Regions from separate parts of the Streptomyces sp. NPDC102490 genome, predicted to be linked through region 3. Evidence: predicted binding sites of a transcription regulator. Region 3 holds the regulator's gene; each other region holds the start of a gene.
What was found. Region 3 encodes HrcA, which represses chaperone genes, less so after heat shock. Its sites were predicted from a motif close to TTNGCACTCNGNNNNNCNGAGTGCNAA; they were not measured.

Region 1: groES (co-chaperone GroES) is a predicted target of HrcA. The motif match lies at 4,734-4,760, and genes of this name have one in related genera.
Region 2: groL (chaperonin GroEL) is a predicted target of HrcA. The motif match lies at 4,561-4,587, and genes of this name have one in related genera.

What each region holds. Positions count from the first base shown of each region.
Region 1 covers NZ_JBIWJU010000001.1:684,513-691,236, forward strand. The annotation lists gene ACIRGB_RS03090 (LysR family transcriptional regulator) at 1-714, opposite strand, end outside; gene ACIRGB_RS03095 (MOSC domain-containing protein) at 811-1,479, shown strand; gene ACIRGB_RS03100 (SDR family NAD(P)-dependent oxidoreductase) at 1,534-2,307, shown strand; gene groL (chaperonin GroEL) at 2,520-4,145, opposite strand; gene groES (co-chaperone GroES) at 4,279-4,587, opposite strand; gene ACIRGB_RS03115 (polysaccharide deacetylase family protein) at 4,907-5,635, opposite strand; gene ACIRGB_RS03120 (polysaccharide deacetylase family protein) at 5,632-6,552, opposite strand; gene ACIRGB_RS03125 (methyltransferase domain-containing protein) at 6,643-6,724, shown strand, end outside.
Region 2 covers NZ_JBIWJU010000006.1:389,172-395,895, reverse strand. The annotation lists gene ACIRGB_RS16120 (trehalose-6-phosphate synthase) at 1-849, opposite strand, end outside; gene ACIRGB_RS16115 (glucosyl-3-phosphoglycerate synthase) at 932-1,876, opposite strand; SAM riboswitch class I at 2,030-2,177, shown strand; gene thrC (threonine synthase) at 2,195-3,487, shown strand; gene ACIRGB_RS16105 (MoaD/ThiS family protein) at 3,484-3,759, shown strand; gene ACIRGB_RS16100 (cold-shock protein) at 4,179-4,382, shown strand; gene groL (chaperonin GroEL) at 4,714-6,339, shown strand; gene ACIRGB_RS16090 (NADH:flavin oxidoreductase) at 6,557-6,724, shown strand, end outside.
Region 3 covers NZ_JBIWJU010000007.1:112,764-119,487, reverse strand. The annotation lists gene hemW (radical SAM family heme chaperone HemW) at 5-1,237, shown strand; gene ACIRGB_RS17500 (DUF3097 domain-containing protein) at 1,340-2,143, opposite strand; gene ACIRGB_RS17495 (MBL fold metallo-hydrolase) at 2,178-2,912, opposite strand; gene hrcA (heat-inducible transcriptional repressor HrcA) at 3,063-4,079, shown strand; gene dnaJ (molecular chaperone DnaJ) at 4,080-5,216, shown strand; gene ACIRGB_RS17480 (nitronate monooxygenase) at 5,478-6,563, shown strand; gene ACIRGB_RS17475 (16S rRNA (uracil(1498)-N(3))-methyltransferase) at 6,560-6,724, shown strand, end outside.

The DNA.
Region 1 (6,724 bases), on a different contig from region 3:
CAGACCGACCACCGCCGGGTAGTCGTCGGTCGCGAAGTCGATACGGGGGATGAAACCGGCCCCCTCGCACACCTCGACCAGCTGGCCGCGACAGCGCGGGCAGCCCGCGATCCAGGACTCCCGGGCCAGCTCCCCGATGGCCACGGACCCGACCCCTTCCGTACGGGCGAGCCGGTGCTCCTCGGGAACCAGCGCCACCAGCCGGTCGGTCAGCAGCGGCCGTACGACCAGGTCGTCCCACTCCTCGGCGCCGGCCGCGCCCTCGTAGCGGAAGGCCAGCGCCACGTCGCAGTCACCCTCGCGCAGCAGCTCGACGGACTTGGGCGGCTCGGCCTCCTCCAGGGACACCCGGGTGCCGGGGTGCGCGGCGCGCAGCGCGGCCAGGGCGGTCGGTACGAGGGTGGAGCTGCCGCTGGGGAAGGAGACCAGCCGCACCCGTCCGGCGCGCAGCCCGGCGATCGCGGCGACCTCCTCCTCGGCCGCCGTCAGCCCGGCGATGATCCCGGCGGCATGCCGCACCAGCGCCTCTCCGGCCTGGGTCAGCCGCATCTCGCGCCCGGTGCGCACCAGCAGCGGGGTACCGACGGAGGACTCCAGGGCCTTCATCTGCTGGCTGACGGCGGGCTGGGTGCAGCCCAGCTCGCGCCCCGCGGCGGAGAAGGAACCGGTGGATGCCACGGCGCGCAGTACGCGGAGATGTCGAGCCTCGATCACATCCCCGAGGATAAGCGCCCCTTTGACCGGACGACGAATATTGCGTCGCCGCTTTGACCGCGCATGTCCTACCGTTCTCGCATGCACCTTCCCGCCATGAGGCTCCTGTCCGTCAACCTGGGTCGCGCGAAGGCGGTGCCGTACACGGACCAGCCCGAGGGCGTCACCGGCATCGACAAGCGGCCGGCCGACGGCCCGGTGCGGGTCGCGGCGCCCGGCGCGAAGGGCTTCGGGGCGAGCGGCCTGGCCGGCGACACCGTCTGCGACACGCGGCACCACGGCGGCGACGACCAGGCGGTGTACGCGATGGCGCGCGAGGACCTGGACGCCTGGGAGCGCGAGCTGGGCCGCGAGCTGCCGAACGGCTCGTTCGGCGAGAACCTCACCACCACCGGGCTGGACCTCTCCGGTGCCCTCATCGGCGAGCGCTGGCGGGTCGGCCCGGAGCTGCTCCTGGAAGTCACGTCCGGACGCATCCCCTGCCGCACCTTCCAGGGCCACCTGGGTGAACCGCGCTGGGTGAAGCGCTTCACGGAGAAGGGCGCGCCGGGTGCCTACTTCCGGGTACTCGAACCCGGTGAGATCCGCGCGGGCGACCCGGTGCGGATCGTGCACCGGCCCGCCCACGAGGTGACGGTGGCCCTGCAGTTCCGCGCGGTGACCACCCAGCGCGAGCTGCTCCCCCGGCTGCTCGCGGCGGGCGACGCGCTGCACCCGGAGGCGCTGGCGTCGGCTCGGAAGTACGTGGCGCAGTACGGCGGCTGAGCGAGGCGGAGGTGCTCGGTCCGCCCCCGTGATCCCGCGCCCTAACCTTGCGCCATGACAACGGCATTGATTACGGGATCGACGGCGGGCCTCGGTGCCGCGTTCGCGCGTCGGCTGGCGGCCGACGGACACAACCTGGTGCTGGTGGCCCGCGACACCAAGCGACTGCGCGAACAGGCCACCGAACTGCACGACCGGCACGGCATCGAGGCGGAGGTGCTCACGGCGGACCTGTCGACGGACGCCGGCATCGACGCGGTGGCCGCCCGGCTCGGGGACCGCAGGAGCCCCGTCGACCTGCTGGTCAACAACGCCGGTTTCGGCAACAAAGGCCGTTTCCTCGACGTGCCGATGGCCGACGAGCTGACCATGCTCAAGGTGCACTGCGAGGCGGTGCTCCGGCTGACCTCGGCGGCGGTGGAGGCGATGCGGGAACGGGGCCGCGGCGGCGTCGTCAACGTGGCCTCCGTCGCCGCCTTCGTCCCGCGCGGCACCTACGGCGCCTCCAAGGCCTGGGTCGTCCAGTTCACCCAGGGCGTGGCGAAGGACCTGGCCGGCAGCGGCGTACGCCTGATGGCCCTGGCCCCCGGCTTCGTGCGCACCGAGTTCCACGAGCGGGCCGGCATGGGCACGGACAACATCCCGAACTGGATGTGGCTCGACGCGGACAACGTCGTCGCCGCGGCCCTCGCCGACCTGTCGCGCGGCAAGTCCCTGTCGATCCCCGACCCCCGCTACAAGACCCTGATGGGCGCGGCGAAGCTGGTACCGCGGGGCCTGCTGGGCGGAATCACCTCACGCACGGGACGAAAGTACGGGCCGCAGTAGAAGGGAGAGCCGCTGCCCCCGCTTGCCTGCTCACTGAGGCTCGTCAGGGGAAGCACCCCCAAGGGGCGCGGGGAACTGCGCGACCAGCCACAGCGGCACCGCACCCGGCAACGAACCCGACGGGCCAGACGCGTCCCCGACACCGGCGCCACCGAAGCAACGGTGCCCGGCCCCCCGCAGGGGACCGGGCACCGTAAGGCTCAGCGCAGCGCTCAGTGGGAGTGGCCGTGGCCGTGGCCTGCGGCGGCCGGCTCTTCCTCTTCCTTCTTCTCGACGACCAGGGTCTCGGTCGTCAGCAGGAGGGAGGCGATGGAGGCGGCGTTCTCCAGGGCGGAGCGGGTGACCTTCACCGGGTCGATGACGCCGGCCTTGACCAGGTCGCCGTACTCGCCGGTGGCGGCGTTGAAGCCCTGGCCCTTGTCGAGCTCGGCGACCTTGGAGGTGATGACGTAACCCTCCAGGCCGGCGTTCTCGGCGATCCAGCGCAGCGGCTCGACGGCGGCGCGGCGGACGACCGCGACACCGGTGGCCTCGTCGCCGGTCTTGCCGAGGTTGCCCTCGAGGACCTTGACGGCGTGGACCAGCGCGGAGCCACCACCGGAGACGATGCCCTCCTCGACCGCGGCGCGGGTCGCGGAGATGGCGTCCTCCAGACGGTGCTTGCGCTCCTTCAGCTCCACCTCGGTGGCGGCGCCGACCTTGATCACGCACACGCCGCCGGCCAGCTTCGCGAGGCGCTCCTGGAGCTTCTCGCGGTCCCAGTCGGAGTCCGTGGACTCGATCTCGGCCTTGATCTGGTTGATGCGGCCCTCGACCTCGTCGCGCTTGCCGGCACCGTCGACGATGGTGGTGTCGTCCTTGGTGACGGTGATGCGGCGGGCGGTGCCGAGCACGTCCAGGCCGACCTGGTCGAGCTTGAGGCCGACCTCCTCGGAGATGACCGTGGCGCCGGTGAGGACGGCCATGTCCTGGAGCATCGCCTTGCGGCGGTCGCCGAAGCCGGGCGCCTTGACGGCCACCGCGTTGAAGGTGCCGCGGATCTTGTTGACGACGAGGGTGGAGAGCGCCTCGCCCTCCAGGTCCTCGGCGATGATCAGCAGCGGCTTGGAGGCGTTGGCCTGGATGACCTTCTCCAGCAGCGGCAGCAGGTCCGCGATGGAGGAGATCTTGCCCTGGTTGATCAGGATGTACGGGTCGTCGAGGACGGCCTCCATGCGCTCCTGGTCCGTCACGAAGTACGGCGACAGGTAGCCCTTGTCGAAGGCCATGCCCTCGGTGAAGTCCAGCTCCAGACCGAAGGTGTTGGACTCCTCGACGGTGATGACACCGTCCTTGCCGACCTTGTCCATCGCCTCGGCGATCAGCTCGCCGACCTGCTGGTCCTGGGCGGACAGCGCGGCCACGGCGGCGATGTCGGACTTCTCGTCGATCGGGCGGGCGGTGGCGAGAAGGTCTTCCGACACGGCTGCGACGGCCGCGTCGATGCCCTTCTTCAGCAGCGCCGGGGAGGCACCGGCGGCGACGTTCTTCAGGCCCTCGCGCACCAGCGCCTGGGCGAGCACGGTGGCGGTGGTGGTGCCGTCACCCGCGATGTCGTTGGTCTTGGTCGCCACCTCCTTCACCAGCTGGGCGCCGAGGTTCTCGTACGGGTCCTCGATCTCGACCTCGCGGGCGATGGTGACGCCGTCGTTGGTGATGGTGGGGGCGCCGAACTTCTTGTCGATGACGACGTTGCGGCCCTTGGGGCCGATCGTCACCTTCACGGTGTCGGCGAGCTTGTTGACGCCGCGCTCGAGGGCGCGACGGGCGTCCTCGTCGAACTTCAGGATCTTCGCCATGGGAGCGTGAGCCCTCTTCCGGAAATCTTGGGGTTATACGGCAACTGCGCCCCCGACGCCCGGCTTTTTATGGTCGCGGGAGCCAGGGGCGCAGCTGGAAAGCAAGGTGCTTCGGTGAAGTGAGGTGCTACTTCTACTTCTCGACGATCGCGAGCACGTCGCGGGCCGAGAGGACGAGGTACTCCTCGCCGTTGTACTTCACCTCGGTGCCGCCGTACTTGCTGTAGAGCACGACGTCGCCGACGCTGACGTCGAGCGGAAGACGGTTGCCGTCCTCGAAGCGGCCCGGGCCCACGGCCAGGACGACGCCCTCCTGGGGCTTCTCCTTGGCGGTGTCCGGAATGACCAGGCCCGAAGCCGTGGTCTGCTCGGCGTCGAGCGGCTGGACCACAATGCGGTCCTCGAGCGGCTTGATGGCAACCTTGGAGCTGGCGGTCGTCACGATCCGACCTCCCCCTTCGGAGATCTCACGGGGTTAACTGTCTGAGGTGGCGACCAGGTCGATCCGTCGTCGCGGGTGCCGGACCTGCCCGTCGCTGTGTTGGCACTCTCCGGTGGGGAGTGCCAGACCCGAGACTATGACCGCGATTAGCACTCGGTCAAGCGGAGTGCCAATGCCGGCGGCGCGTCGGCGGGGTTTTTGGTGTGAACGCCGGTCCGTGAGGGCACCCCGCGTCGGTGCCGGGCTCCCTGGGGGCTGCGCCCCCAGACCCCGCTTTCGGCCTGGACGGCCTCGTCCTCAAACGCCGGACGGGCTGTAATCACAAGTACTTTTCCAAGTTGCCCACCCTCAGTCCCCGCCCCTCGATCGTCCGCAGCAGACGTTCCGTGCGGGCCGTCAGGTCGGTGGCCGTCGGGTGGTCCGGGGCGACGGCGATGATGTCGCCGGGGTGGAGGCGGTGGTCGCCGCGGGTGTAGGTGAGGGCGCCCTCGGCGTCGAGGGTGGCGCGCCACAGGACGAGGGCCGTGATGCCGCAGTCGGCGGCGGCGCGCAGGGTCGTGGTGTCGTACGTGCCGTGCGGCGGGCGGAAGAGGTGGGCGCGGGCGCCGAAGCGCGACCTGAGCTTGGTCTGCTGGCCGCAGATCTCGGCGCGCTGCCCGGCATACGGCAGGCCGCGCAGGGAGCGGTGGTCGAGGGTGTGGTTCTGGAGGCTCGCGCCGAACGGGCGCAGCCGGGCGAAGTCGCCGTACGCCGGTCCGGCGACGGTGTCGGTGAGGAACAGGGTGACCGGGAGGTGCCGTTCGCGGACCAGGCCGGCGAAGGCGGGGTCGCGCTCGGCGCTGTCGTCGTAGGTGAGGAAGACGACCGGGTCGTCGGTGCGGACGTGGTCCACGACCGGGGGCAGCCGCCGTCCCTGGTCGGCGTCCTGGGCGGGGTCGCCGGCCGCCGCCGCGGGTCCGGCGGGGGCGGCGGGTCGGTCGCAGGCGGCGAGCGGGAGCAGCAGGGCGGCCAGGACGGCGCCGGCCGGTCGGAACCGCCCTCGCCTCACAGGTAGTCCTCCAGGCGGGCCACCGCGTACCCGTCGGCGGTGATCCGGTCCAGGAAGCGGCGGACCATGTCGGTCATCGTGCCGTCCCAGTCGTCGGTGCCCCGGAAGTGGGTGAGGACGATGTCGCCGGGGTGCAGGTCCTGGTCCCACTCGCGGTACTCCCAGTGGTCGACGTACACCTCCTCGCTCCAGATCGGGGCGTACTCGATGCCGCAGGACTTGGCGGCGCGCAGGGTGTCGCCGTCGTAGTTGCCGAAGGGCGGGCGGAAGAGGACGGGGCGCTTGCCGTAGCGCTTCTCCATCACGTCCTGCATGCCGCAGATCTCCTGCTTCTGCTCCTCGTAGGAGAGCGCGGGGAGGTAGGGGTGGCTCAGGGTGTGGTTGTTGAGGGTGACGCCGCGGGCCTGCATCTCCTTGAAGTAGCCGTAGTCGTCCTTGATCTCCTCGTCGGTGAGGAAGACGGTGTACGGGATCTTCAGCTCGCTCATCATCCTCAGGAACGCCGGGTCCTTCTCGGCGCCGTCGTCGATCGTGAGGAAGACGATCTTCTCCTTGGTGGGGACCGTGGTGAAGACCGGCGGGAGGCCGTCCTCCTCCTGGCCGTCGACCTCGAAGCCCTCGCGGGCCTTGATCTCCGGCTTCTTCCCGGGAGGCGCGGGGGCGGTGAGCGGGACCTTCTCGAGGTTCCAGCGCTTGGCGGCGGCGACCAGGGCGGCCCGGGCCTCGCGCGCCTTGGCCGCGCCGTCGACCGCGCGGGCCGGGGGTGCCTGCTGGCCGGCGGCGCCCCGCACCGCCTGGTCGTCGCCCTGCGCGCAGCCGGCGGCGAGGGCGGCGACGGCGAGGACGGCGGTGACACGAGGCGCCCGGGACACGCGACGCGACGCCCGACTTTTGTCATTTTGTACGACTGCTCGCATGGTGCCGGATCCTCGCAGTCCCCCGCCGCCGAACCCGGCCCGACACCGCGCCGGAGGCACACCATCCACCGACTGGCCCACAATGAGTCGGTGAACGACCTGGACTCCCTCCTCGCCCTGCTCGCCCCCGAAGGCCGCGCGCTCCTCGACGAGGTGCGCGACACCGACCCCG
Region 2 (6,724 bases), on a different contig from region 3:
CCGCACGATGTTCTTGGACAGCTCGGTCCGGTCCACCCGCACGATCGTGCGGCGGCCCTCCCCGATCTCCGCGCGCAGATCCGCCATCCGCTCCTCGACGTCCGCCTCGTGCGACCGCGCGCGCAGGAAGTCCCCGTCGGCGCCCAGCCCGTGCACGCCGATCTCCGTGCCGCCGAGCCCGCCCACCACGGCGTCGCAGCACGCGGTGAACGCGTCGGCCCAGCGCCGGGTGAGGAACCCGAGCCGGTCGGCGCCCAGCATCCCGCGCAGCACCTGCTCGGCGATGTCGTCCGGCAGCAGCCGGAAGTAGTCGACCGGGGCCCACGGCGTGTGCGAGAAGTGGCCGATCCTGAGGTCGGGCCGCAGCTCGCGCAGCATCCCCGGCACCAGCGTCAGGTGGTAGTCCTGCACGATCGCGACCGCGCCCTCGGCCGCCTCCTCGGCCAGCGCCTCGGCGAAGGCCCGGTTGTACGCCTCGTAGGAGGCCCACTGCCGCCTGAACTCCGCGTCGAAGACCGGCTCCAGGGGCGTCTGGTACAGCATGTGGTGCACGAACCACAGCACCGAGTTGGCGATCCCGTTGTACGCGTCCGCGTGCACGTCGGCCGGCACGTCCAGCATCCGTACGCCGTCCTCGCCGACCCCGCGCCGCACCGCCTCGCGGTCGCCGTCGCCCAGCGCCGAGCACACCCACAGCGCACCGGCGTCGGGCCCGATGGCCGACAGCCCCGAGACGAGCCCGCCACCGCCCCGTTTGGCGAGCAGCGACCCGTCCTCCCGCACCTCGTACGAGACGGGCCCCCGATTGGAGGCGACCAGCACCTGAGCAGCACCGAACCTTGAAGCCATACGCCTCAACCTAGCCCGGCCCCTCGCACCTCAAACGTTCCCCTGTGTCACCCGGACGCCGATCCGGTCACGCGGCCCGCCGTCAGGCCACCCGCCGGGCCGCGTACTCCGCGATCTCCGTCATCGGGGGCCGTTCCTCGGTGTCCACGGCGTAGGTGCGCGGCTCGAAGCCGTCGACGCCCCGCTCGAACTGGGTGAGGGCCGGCCGGACCAGGTGGCCGCGGGCCAGCCGGAGCTGGGCGGTGCGGTAGATCGCGGCGGCCATCCGGCCCAGGGCCCGCCCGTCCTGGTGGCGGTGGACGCGGACCCCCACGTCGACCTGCGCGAGCGCGTCCAGGCCCACCAGGTGCAGGGCGTCGACCAGCATGCCCAGCTCGACGCCGTAGCCGACCGGGAAGGGGAGCCGTTCCAGCAGGGAGCGGCGGGCCGCGTACTCGCCGCCCAGCGGCTGGACGAAACCGGCCAGCTGCGGCCAGTGCATGTTCAGCAGCGGGCGGGCCATCAGCTCCGTGACCCGGCCGCCCTGCCCGGCGGCCCCGCCCAGCGGCCGGTCGTACATGGCCTTGACGAGGTGCACGTCCGGGTCGGTGAGCAGCGGGCCCACGATCCCGGAGACGAAGTCGGCGGAGAACTCGCGCAGGTCGGCGTCGACGAAGCAGACGATGTCCCCGCCGGTGACCAGCAGCGAACGCCACAGCACCTCGCCCTTGCCCGGCACGGCGGGGATGCGGGGGAGGATCGCGTCGCGGTGCACGACGCGCGCGCCGGCCGCCGCGGCCACCTCCGCCGTGCGGTCGCTCGACCCGGAGTCCACGACCACGATCTCGTCGACGAGCGGGACCCGCTCCACCAGCTCCCGCCGGATCACCGTGACGATGTCGCCGACCGTCGCCTCCTCGTCCAGGGCGGGCAGCACCACGCTGACCGACTGCCCGGTGGCGTGCTTGGCGGACAGAAGGTGCTGGACGGGCCGGTCACCGGCCGACCAGGAGCGTGCGTCCAGCCAGCGCTCGACTTCTTCCAGCACGTCCCGGGGCTCCTTTGTGATCCATCTCGCGGTGCGGACGACTATCTCAACCGTCCTGGCCTTCGGTTACAGTCTTGAACAACGCGTGGGACCACCGCATGCCGGGGTCGCCGCGCGCACCGGCGAAGAACAACGCGAAGAACAACTTCATACCGCTCATCCAGAGGGGCAGAGGGATACGGCCCGATGAAGCCCCGGCAACCCTCCAGCCGGCTCTTGTCACACGGACGTGGCGAGGCTCCCGGCTAGGGAAGGTGCCAAATCCGTCTCACGGCGAGATGCGTCGTGAGGAAGATGAGGAGAAAGGGCCTCGCCTCCATGGCTGTGCAGACTGCCGAATCCACCACGAACTCCGCGACCCCCGCGGTCGACCTCGGCCCCGCCGCAGCGCTGAGCTGCCGGGAGTGCGGCCACCGGGTCCCGCTCGGACCGGTCTTCGCCTGCGAGGAGTGTTTCGGCCCCCTCGAGATCGCCTACGACTTCTCCGCCTACGACGCCGAAGAGCTGCGCAAGCGGATCGAGGCGGGCCCCGCGAACATCTGGCGCTACGCCCCGCTGCTGCCCGTCCCGGCCGACGTCGCCACCAAGCCGAACATCAACCCCGGCTGGACCAAGCTCGTCAAGGCCGACAACCTCGCCCGCGAGCTGGGCGTCACCGGCGGGCTGTACGTGAAGGACGACTCCGGCAACCCCACGCACTCCTTCAAGGACCGCGTCGTCGCCCAGGCCATCGAGGCCGCCCGCGCCTTCGGCTTCACCACGCTCTCCTGCTCCTCCACCGGCAATCTCGCCGGTGCCGTCGGCGCCGCCGCCGCCCGGGCCGGTTTCCGCTCCTGCGTGTTCATCCCGCACGACCTGGAGCAGGGCAAGGTCGTCATGGCCGCCGTCTACGGCGGCGAGCTGGTCGGCATCGAGGGCAACTACGACGACGTGAACCGCTTCTGCTCCGAGCTGATCGGCGACCCGGCCGGCGAGGGCTGGGGCTTCGTCAACGTCAACCTGCGGCCGTACTACGCCGAGGGCTCCAAGACCCTCGCGTACGAGATCTGCGAGCAGCTCGGCTGGCAGCTGCCCGACCAGATCGTGGTGCCGATCGCCTCCGGCTCCCAGCTGACGAAGATCGACAAGGGGCTGAAGGAGCTGATCGAGCTCGGCCTGGTCGAGGACAAGCCGTACAAGATCTTCGGCGCGCAGGCCGAGGGCTGCTCGCCGGTCTCCACCGCGTACAAGGCCGGGCACGACGTGGTCCGCCCGCAGAAGCCGAACACCATCGCCAAGTCGCTGGCCATCGGCAACCCGGCCGACGGCCCCTACGTCCTGGACATCGCCCGCCGCACCGGCGGCGCCGTGGAGGACGTGACCGACGAGCAGGTCGTGGACGCGATCAAGCTGCTCGCCCGCACCGAGGGCATCTTCGCGGAGACGGCGGGCGGCGTGACCGTCGGCGTCACGAAGAAGCTGATCGAGGACGGCGTGCTGGACCCGTCGCTCACCACGGTCGTCCTGAACACCGGCGACGGCCTGAAGACCCTCGACGCGGTGGCCGGCACCGGCGTCACCGCCACGATCCGCCCCAACCTGGACTCCTTCCGAGAGGCTGGCCTCGCATGAGCGTGACCGTTCGTATCCCGACCATCCTGCGCACCTACACCGGCGGCAAGGCCGAGGTGAGCGCCGACGGCGCCACCCTCGGCGAGGTCATCTCCGACCTGGAGAAGCACCACACCGGCATCGCCGCCCGCGTCCTGGACGACCAGGGCAAGCTGCGCCGCTTCGTCAACGTCTACGTCAACGACGACGACGTCCGCTTCGAGCAGGGCCTTCAGACCGCGACGCCGGACGGCGCGGGCGTCTCGATCATCCCGGCGGTCGCCGGCGGCTGAAACGGACGCGGATACACCTTGTAGTGCGTATTGCCCTCTCCGTAAGAGAAACGGAGGGGGCAATTCCATGTGGTTGAGCGCGGTAGAGTTGGGGAACGCGCTCCCGATCGGCACAACGGGAACCGTTAATTCCTGCCGCCCGCCCGACAAGAAGCAGCCAAAGTGCGAGCGTATTCTGCGGCTTTTGTTCCCTTTGCGTGCCCCGACTTGACCCGAATTCAGGCGAATTCTCGCCACATTCCGGACCGGGCGCGTCCAGATTTCTCGTCCGACTGACCTGTTGCAGACGGCAGTTGGACAGATACATTCAGCCGCGGTCGACGCGTTCCGGCGCACGCCCCCAGTCGTGAGGGGGCGAGGTCTGACCCGGGTCCGCGAAGTGCGGATCTGTGCAAGGGCCAGTAATAGGGGAGTTAGGCATGGCTCAGGGCACCGTCAAGTGGTTCAACGCGGAGAAGGGGTACGGCTTCATCGCGGTCGACGGTGGTGCGGATGTTTTCGTCCACTACAGCGCGATTCAGATGGACGGCTACCGCACCCTCGAAGAAGGCCAGCGGGTCGAGTTCGAGATCTCGCAGGGTCAGAAGGGCCCGCAGGCCGACATGGTTCGCCTCAGCGCCTGAGACGTTCGGCCACCGCAAGCGAACGGTTCTTCTCCGAAGGGCCCGCACCTCGTCAGGGGTGCGGGCCCTTCGGGCTGTCCGGACACCCGTCCGGGTCCGTGTTCGCGGGTGGCTGAGCGCGGGCGCCGATCCCCGGCAGGCGCTTGCACTCGGCAGGGGCGAGTGCTAATCATTGGCGTTAGCACTCTGATGGTGAGAGTGACAACGAAGGACCGGGTCGGTGAGGCCCGCAGGCCGGGTGGGGAAGGAACCGCACGGCAGGCGAGCCGTCCGTCGCGGGCGCGGGCGCGGTCCGAAGGAATCACCCCCAGTCCTGGAGGGACCACTTCACATGGCCAAGATCATCGCGTTCGACGAGGAGGCACGGCGCGGCCTCGAGCGCGGCATGAACCAGCTCGCGGACGCCGTCAAGGTGACGCTCGGCCCCAAGGGCCGCAACGTCGTCCTCGAGAAGAAGTGGGGCGCCCCCACGATCACCAACGATGGTGTCTCCATCGCCAAGGAGATCGAACTCGAGGACCCGTACGAGAAGATCGGCGCCGAGCTGGTCAAGGAAGTCGCCAAGAAGACGGACGACGTCGCCGGTGACGGTACGACCACCGCGACCGTTCTCGCCCAGGCCCTGGTCAAGGAAGGCCTGCGCAACGTCGCGGCCGGCGCCAACCCGATGGCCCTCAAGCGCGGCATCGAGAAGGCCGTCGAGGCCGTCTCCGCCGCCCTGCTCGAGCAGGCCAAGGATGTCGAGACCAAGGAGCAGATCGCCTCCACGGCCTCCATCTCCGCCGCCGACACCCAGATCGGCGAGCTGATCGCCGAGGCCATGGACAAGGTCGGCAAGGAAGGCGTCATCACCGTCGAGGAGTCCCAGACCTTCGGTCTGGAGCTGGAGCTCACCGAGGGTATGCGCTTCGACAAGGGCTACATCTCGGCGTACTTCGCCACCGACATGGAGCGTATGGAGGCGTCGCTCGACGACCCGTACATCCTGATCGCCAACTCCAAGATCGGCAACGTCAAGGACCTGCTGCCGCTCCTGGAGAAGGTCATGCAGTCGGGCAAGCCGCTGCTGATCATCGCCGAGGACGTCGAGGGCGAGGCCCTGTCGACCCTGGTCGTCAACAAGATCCGCGGCACCTTCAAGTCCGTCGCCGTCAAGGCCCCGGGCTTCGGCGACCGCCGCAAGGCCATGCTCGGCGACATCGCCATCCTCACGGGCGGCGAGGTCATCTCCGAGGAGGTCGGCCTCAAGCTCGAGAACGCCACGCTGGACCTGCTGGGCAGCGCGCGCAAGGTCGTCATCACCAAGGACGAGACCACGATCGTGGACGGCGCCGGCTCGGCCGACCAGGTCCAGGGCCGCGTCAACCAGATCCGCGCCGAGATCGAGAACAGCGACTCGGACTACGACCGCGAGAAGCTCCAGGAGCGCCTGGCGAAGCTGGCCGGCGGCGTGGCCGTCATCAAGGCCGGTGCCGCCACCGAGGTCGAGCTCAAGGAGCGCAAGCACCGCATCGAGGACGCCGTTCGCAACGCGAAGGCGGCCGTCGAGGAGGGCATCGTCGCCGGTGGTGGCGTGGCCCTGCTCCAGGCCTCCCAGGTCTTCGAGAAGCTGGAGCTGTCGGGTGACGAGGCGACCGGCGCCAACGCCGTGAAGCTCGCCCTGGAGGCCCCGCTGAAGCAGATCGCCGTCAACGGTGGTCTCGAGGGCGGCGTCGTCGTGGAGAAGGTCCGCAACCTGACCGTCGGCCACGGCCTGAACGCCGCGACCGGTGAGTACGTCGACATGATCGCCGAGGGCATCATCGACCCGGCGAAGGTGACCCGCTCTGCCCTGCAGAACGCCGCCTCCATCGCCGCGCTGTTCCTCACCACCGAGGCCGTCATCGCCGACAAGCCGGAGAAGGCCGCCGCGGCGGGCGCCCCGGGCGGCATGCCGGGCGGTGACATGGACTTCTGATCGACCGGTTCCGGTTGATCGGCCGTCCCGTACGGACCGAGGGCGGCACTCCCCGAGCGGGGGGTGCCGCCCTCGGGCGTTTCCGCCCGCTTCCGCTGTTGTCAGGGTCACATCGGGGCGTCGGGCGGAATGGCCCGGCGGGGTGGGCCGGTTCCCGTTGGGGAGTGCATGAATGCGCACGCACATACCGACCGGTACCCACCTCAGGAGCCCCCACGTGACCGTCACCTCCGCCGAGGCCGCCACCCGCGCCGCCCGACTGCTCGCCCGCCCGGCCACGATCAACGGCCTCACCGTGCCCAACCGCATCGCGATGGCGCCGATGACCCGGATGTTCTCCCCGGGCGGCGTCCCCGGCGAGGACGTGGTCTCGTACTACTCCCGC
Region 3 (6,724 bases):
ACGCATGCCCTCCGCACTCCCCGACGGCGAGCCCGTCCCCGCCGACGGTGCCCTGCCCGCGTCCGCGCTCGCCGGGGCCGCCGACCGCCCCCTCGGTTTCTACCTGCACGTCCCGTACTGCGCGACCCGCTGCGGTTACTGCGACTTCAACACCTACACCGCGACCGAGCTGCGCGGCACCGGCGGCGTCCTCGCCTCCCGCGACAACTACGCCGACACCCTCGTCGACGAGGTCCGCCTGGCCCGCAAGGTGCTCGGCGACGACCCCCGCGAGGTCCGCACCGTCTTCGTCGGCGGCGGTACGCCCACCCTGCTGGCCGCCGGTGACCTGGTGCGGATGCTGCGCGCAGTGCGCGACGAGTTCGGCCTGGCGCCGGACGCGGAGATCACGACGGAGGCCAACCCCGAGTCGGTCGACCCGGCGTACCTCGCGGCGCTCCGCGAGGGCGGCTTCAACCGGATCTCCTTCGGCATGCAGAGCGCGAAGCAGCACGTCCTGAAGATCCTGGACCGCACCCACACCCCCGGCCGCCCCGAGGCCTGCGTCGCCGAGGCCCGCGCGGCCGGCTTCGACCACGTCAACCTCGACCTGATCTACGGCACCCCCGGCGAGTCCGACGACGACTGGCGGGCCTCGCTGGACGCCGCGCTCGGCGCCGGACCCGACCACGTCTCGGCGTACGCCCTGATCGTCGAGGAGGGCACCCAGCTGGCCCGGCGCATCCGGCGCGGCGAGGTCCCCATGACCGACGACGACGTGCACGCCGACCGGTACCTGATCGCCGAGGAGACGCTGTCCGCGGCGGGCTACGACTGGTACGAGGTGTCGAACTGGGCCACCTCCGACGCGGGGCGCTGCCTGCACAACGAGCTGTACTGGCGGGGCGCCGACTGGTGGGGCGCGGGGCCGGGCGCGCACTCCCACGTGGGGGGCGTGCGGTGGTGGAACGTGAAGCACCCGGGGGCGTACGCGGCGGCGCTGGCGGCGGGGAAGTCCCCGGGTGCCGGGCGCGAGATCCTCACGGACGAGGACCGGCGGGTGGAGCGCGTCCTGCTGGAGCTGCGGCTGCGGGAGGGCGTGCCGCTGGCGCTCCTGAAGGAGGCGGGGCTCGCGGCGGCGCGGCGGGCGCTGTCCGAGGGGCTGCTGGAGGAGGGGCCGTACGAGGCGGGGAGCGCGGTGCTCACGCTGCGCGGGCGGTTGCTGGCGGACGCGGTGGTGCGGGATCTGGTGGACTGACGGGGGTTCCTCGCCCCCGCCGCCCCTTCCCGTCCCGACCCGGGGGCGCTGCCCCCGGACCCCCGCTCCTCAAACGCCGGAGGGGCTGAAACGATCGAGCTGCTACGCCGTCACGAAGTCGATCAGTTCCTCCACCCGGCCCAGCAGCTCCGGCTCCAGGTCCTTGTACGAGCCCACCCGGGCCAGGATCGCCTGCCACACCGCGCCCGTGTTCTCCGACGGCCAGCCCAGGGCCCGGCACACCCCCGTCTTCCAGTCCTGACCGCGAGGCACCCGGGGCCAGGCGTCGATCCCCACCGACGACGGTTTCACCGCCTCCCAGATGTCGATGTACGGGTGGCCGACGACCAGCGCGTGCTCGCTCGTCACCGCCTCCGCGATCCGCCACTCCTTCGAACCCGGCACCAGGTGGTCCACCAGGACGCCCAGCCGCGCGTCCGGGCCCGGGGCGAACTCGGCGACGATCGACGGCAGGTCGTCCACGCCGCCCAGGTACTCCACGACCACGCCCTCGATGCGCAGGTCGTCGCCCCAGACCTTCTCGACCAGCTCGGCGTCGTGCCGCCCCTCGACGTAGATGCGCCCGGCGCGCGCCACCCGGGCGCGTGCGCCGGGGACGGCGACCGAACCGGACGCCGTACGAGAGGGGCGCGCGGGACTGGAGGAGGAGGGGCGGACCAGCGTCACCACGCGGCCCTCCAGCAGGAAGCCGCGCGGTTCCAGGGGGAAGACCCGGTGCTTGCCGAAGCGGTCCTCCAGGGTCACCGTGCCCGCCTCGCAGCCGATGACGGCGCCGCAGAACCCGGTGCCGGGCTCCTCGACCACCAGGCCGGGGTCGGCCGGTACCTCGGGAACGGGCTGCGGTTTCTTCCACGGAGGGGTCAGGTCGGCGGAGTACTGGCGCATTCCGCCGACGATACGAGGAACGCCCGCCCCGTGATCAACGCGACACGCCGAACCGGGCGGCCAGCACGTCCCGTTGGGCCCGGACGAAGGCCGCGTCCACCACCGCTCCGTGACCGGGGACGTACAGCGCGTCGTCGCCGCCCAGCTTCAGCAGCCGGTCCAGGGCGGCCGGCCAGCGCGCCGGTACGGCGTCGGGGCCCGCCTGCGGCTCGCCGGACTCCTCGACCAGGTCGCCGCAGAAGACCACCGCCGGGGTGCCCGGCACCCGTACCGCGAGGTCGTGCCCGGTGTGTCCCGGGCCCACGTCGGCCAGCCGGACCCGCCGTCCACCGCCCAGGTCGAGCACGCGCTCGCCGCGGACCTCGTGGCCGACGGGGGCGAGCGCGTCGGCGGCCTCCGCCGCCCGCCGCGCGTCCAGGCCCTCCGCCACCGCGTCCGCGTGCAGCGCCTGCCGCCCCGGTCCGCCGGGCGCGAACAGCGCGCCCGTGCCCACCGCGCCGTACACCTGCGCGTCGGGGAAGGCCGCGGCGCCGAAGACGTGGTCGAAGTGCGGGTGGGTCAGCGCGAGATGTGTCACACGGCGGCCGGCCAGCCGCCGCGCCTCCTCGCGCAACCGGGCGCCCTCGTCCAGGCTCGACCCCGCGTCCACCATCAGCGCCGCCTCGGCGCCGAGCACCAGCCCCGCCGTGCAGTCCCACCCCGGCAGCCGGCACCGCCCCACCCCGTCCGCCAGCCGCTCCCAGCCCAGCTCTGCCCAAGTCACCGTCACGGCGACGACGCTAACGGCTTGGTCCCGGCCTTGCCGGGGGCGTACCCCGCGGCCGTACACTGGGGCCGGGGAAGTCTGGCACTCGTGCGCCATGAGTGCCAGGACAGACAGGCCGGAAACGGGCGGACGGACAGCTGGAGGTGTGCGCCGATGCTCAGTGAACGCAGGCTGAAGGTGCTGCGCGCCATCGTCCAGGACTACGTCGGCACCGAGGAACCGGTCGGTTCCAAGGCCCTCACCGAGCGGCACAACCTCGGCGTCTCCCCGGCCACCGTGCGCAATGACATGGCGGCCCTGGAGGACGAGGGGTTCATCGCCCAGCCGCACACCAGCGCCGGGCGCATCCCGACCGACAAGGGCTACCGGCTCTTCGTCGACAAGCTGGCCGGCGTCAAGCCGATGACCGCGCCCGAGCGGCGTGCCATCCAGAACTTCCTGGAGGGCGCCGTCGACCTCGACGACGTGGTGGCCCGCACGGTGCGGCTGCTCGCGCAGCTCACCCGGCAGGTCGCCGTGGTGCAGTACCCGTCGCTGACCCGTTCGACGGTGCGGCACGTGGAGCTGCTCTCGCTCGCGCCCGCGCGGCTGATGCTGGTGCTGATCACGGACACCGGCCGGGTCGAGCAGCGGATGGTCGACTGCCCGGCGCCGTTCGGCGAGGCGGCGGTGGCCGATCTGCGGGCGCGGCTCAACAGCCGGATCGCGGGGCGCCGTTTCACGGATGTGCCGTCTCTGGTGGAAGATCTGCCGGAGGCCTTCGAGGCCGAGGATCGCGGTACGGTCTCCACCGTGCTCTCCACTCTCCTGGAGACGCTGGTCGAGGAGAACGAGGAGCGGCTGATGATCGGCGGCACCGCCAATCTGACCCGCTTCGGGCACGACTTCCCCTTGGTGATCCGGCCGGTGCTGGAGGCACTGGAGGAGCAGGTCGTGCTCCTCAAGCTGCTCGGCGAGGCGAAGGATCCGGGCGTGACTGTACGGATCGGTCATGAGAACGCCCACGAGGGACTCAACTCAACGTCCGTCGTGTCGGTCGGCTACGGTTCGGGCGGCGAGGCGGTTGCCAAGCTCGGCGTGGTCGGACCGACCCGCATGGACTACCCGGGAACGATGGGAGCGGTACGCGCAGTGGCACGGTACGTCGGACAGATCCTGGCGGAGTCGTAGGTGGCCACGGACTACTACGCCGTACTCGGCGTGCGCCGCGACGCTTCCCAGGACGAGATCAAGAAGGCGTTCCGGAGGCTCGCCCGCGAGCTGCACCCGGACGTCAACCCCGATCCGAAGACCCAGGAGCGGTTCAAGGAGATCAACGCCGCCTACGAGGTGCTGTCGGACCCGCAGAAGAAGCAGGTCTACGACCTCGGCGGCGACCCCCTCTCGCAGGCCGCCGGCGGTGGCGCGGGCGGCTTCGGCGCGGGTGGCTTCGGGAACTTCTCGGACATCATGGACGCGTTCTTCGGTACGGCGTCGCAGCGCGGGCCGCGCTCGCGCACCCGCCGGGGCCAGGACGCGATGATCCGCATCGAGGTGGAGCTGGACGAGGCCGCGTTCGGTACGACCAAGGACATCCAGGTCGACACCGCGGTCGTCTGCAACACCTGCAACGGCGAGGGCGCGGCGCCCGGCACGTCGGCCCAGACGTGTGACATGTGCCGCGGCCGCGGTGAGGTCTCGCAGGTCACCCGGTCCTTCCTGGGCCAGGTCATGACCTCGCGGCCCTGCCCGCAGTGCCAGGGCTTCGGCACCGTGGTCCCGACCCCGTGCCCGGAGTGCGCGGGCGACGGCCGGGTCCGTTCCCGGCGCACCCTGACCGTGAAGATCCCGGCCGGTGTCGACAACGGCACCCGGATCCAGCTCGCGGGCGAGGGCGAGGTCGGCCCCGGCGGCGGCCCCGCCGGCGACCTGTACGTCGAGATCCACGAGCTGCCGCACTCGACCTTCCAGCGCCGCGGCGACGACCTGCACTGCACGGTCACCATCCCGATGACGGCGGCGGCCCTCGGCACCAAGGTGCCGCTGGAGACCCTCGACGGCATGGAGGAGGTCGACATCCGCCCGGGCACCCAGTCCGGCCAGTCGATCCCGAAGCACGGCCGGGGCGTCACCCACCTGCGCGGCGGCGGCCGGGGCGACCTCATCGTCCACGTCGAGGTCACCACCCCCGGCAAGCTCGACCCCGAACAGGAACGCCTCCTGCGCGAGCTGGCCAAACTCCGCGGCGAGGAACGCCCGACCGGGCAGTTCCAGCCCGGGCAGCAAGGGCTGTTCTCGCGGCTGAAGGACGCGTTCAACGGGCGCTGAGACGCGGCCCGGCGGGCGGTGGTCGACTGTGCCGGTGTGGGCGGCGGCCGGGAGCCTGCCGGGGGTCCGGGGGTTGCCCCCGGGCAGGCACAGTCAGCCCGGGCAGCAAGGGCTGTTCTCGCGGCTGAAGGACGCGTTCAACGGGCGCTGAGGCGCGGCTGGGCGGGGGGCCAAGGGCCCTCCGGGGATGCGGATGCTTCTGGCGTATGCCGTCGGAAGCCCGGATTCGGACTTGTGTGGGGGACGTGACAACATGCCGTCATGTCCTCCGCACTGACCGATCTCTTCCCCTACCCGATCGTGCAGGCGCCCATGGCGGGCGGCGTCTCCGTGCCACGGCTCGCGGCCGCGGTGTCCGAGGCGGGCGGGCTGGGCTTCCTGGCCGCGGGGTACAAGACCGCGGACGGGATGTACCAGGAGATCAAACAGCTGCGGGGACTGACGAGCCGCCCCTTCGGCGTCAACCTCTTCCTGCCGCAGACGGAGACGGCCGACCTCGCCGCCGTCGACGTCTACGCCCACCAGCTGGCCGGCGAGGCCGCCTGGTACGAGACGGAGCTGGGCGACCCCGACTCGGGCCGGGACGACGGCTACGACACCAAGCTCGCCGTACTGCTGGACAACCCCGTACCGGTGGTGTCCTTCCACTTCGGCGTGCCGAGCCGTGAGGTCGTCGACTCCCTGCACCGCGTGGGCACCTTCGCCCTGGTCGGCGCGACCACCGCGGACGAGGCCCGGGCCGTCGAGCGGTCCGGCGCCGACGCGGTGATCGCCCAGGGCGTCGAGGCCGGCGGCCACCAGGGCACCCACCGGGACAACCCGGAGACCGACGGCGCCGGCACCGGCCTGCTGTCGCTGGTCGCCCAGGTCCGGGAGGCGGTGAGCCTGCCGGTCGTCGCCGCCGGCGGCATCATGCGCGGCAGCCAGATCGCCGCGGTCCTCGCCGCCGGGGCGAGCGCGGCCCAGCTCGGCACCGCCTTCCTCGCCACCGCGGAGTCCGGCGCGCACGACCTGCACAAGCAGGCGCTGACCAACCCGCTGTACGTCCGCACCGAACTCACCCGCGCCTTCTCCGGCCGCCCCGCCCGCGGCCTGGTCAACCGCTTCCTGCGCGAGCACGGTCCCTACGCCCCCGCCGCCTACCCGGAGCTGCACCACCTCACCGCGCCGCTGCGCAAGGCCGCGGCGAAGGCGGGCGACGCGCAGGGCATGGCACTGTGGGCGGGACAGGGCCACCGGATGGCCCGGGAACTGCCCGCCGGACAGCTGGTGGAGGTGCTGGCGGCCGAACTCGCCGCCGCCGGGACAGCGTTGTCGGGCTATGCGACGGGAGGCGGCGCGCGATGACGGCACCGGTGTTCGTGGCCGACTCCCTGCGGCCCCAGGACCTGACCGCGGGCGAATACGTCCTGGACGGCCCGGAGGGGCGGCACGCCGTCTCCGTGAAGCGGCTGCGGGCGGGCGAGGAGGTCGTCCTCACCGACGGGCACGGCCGCTGGGCCGAGGGC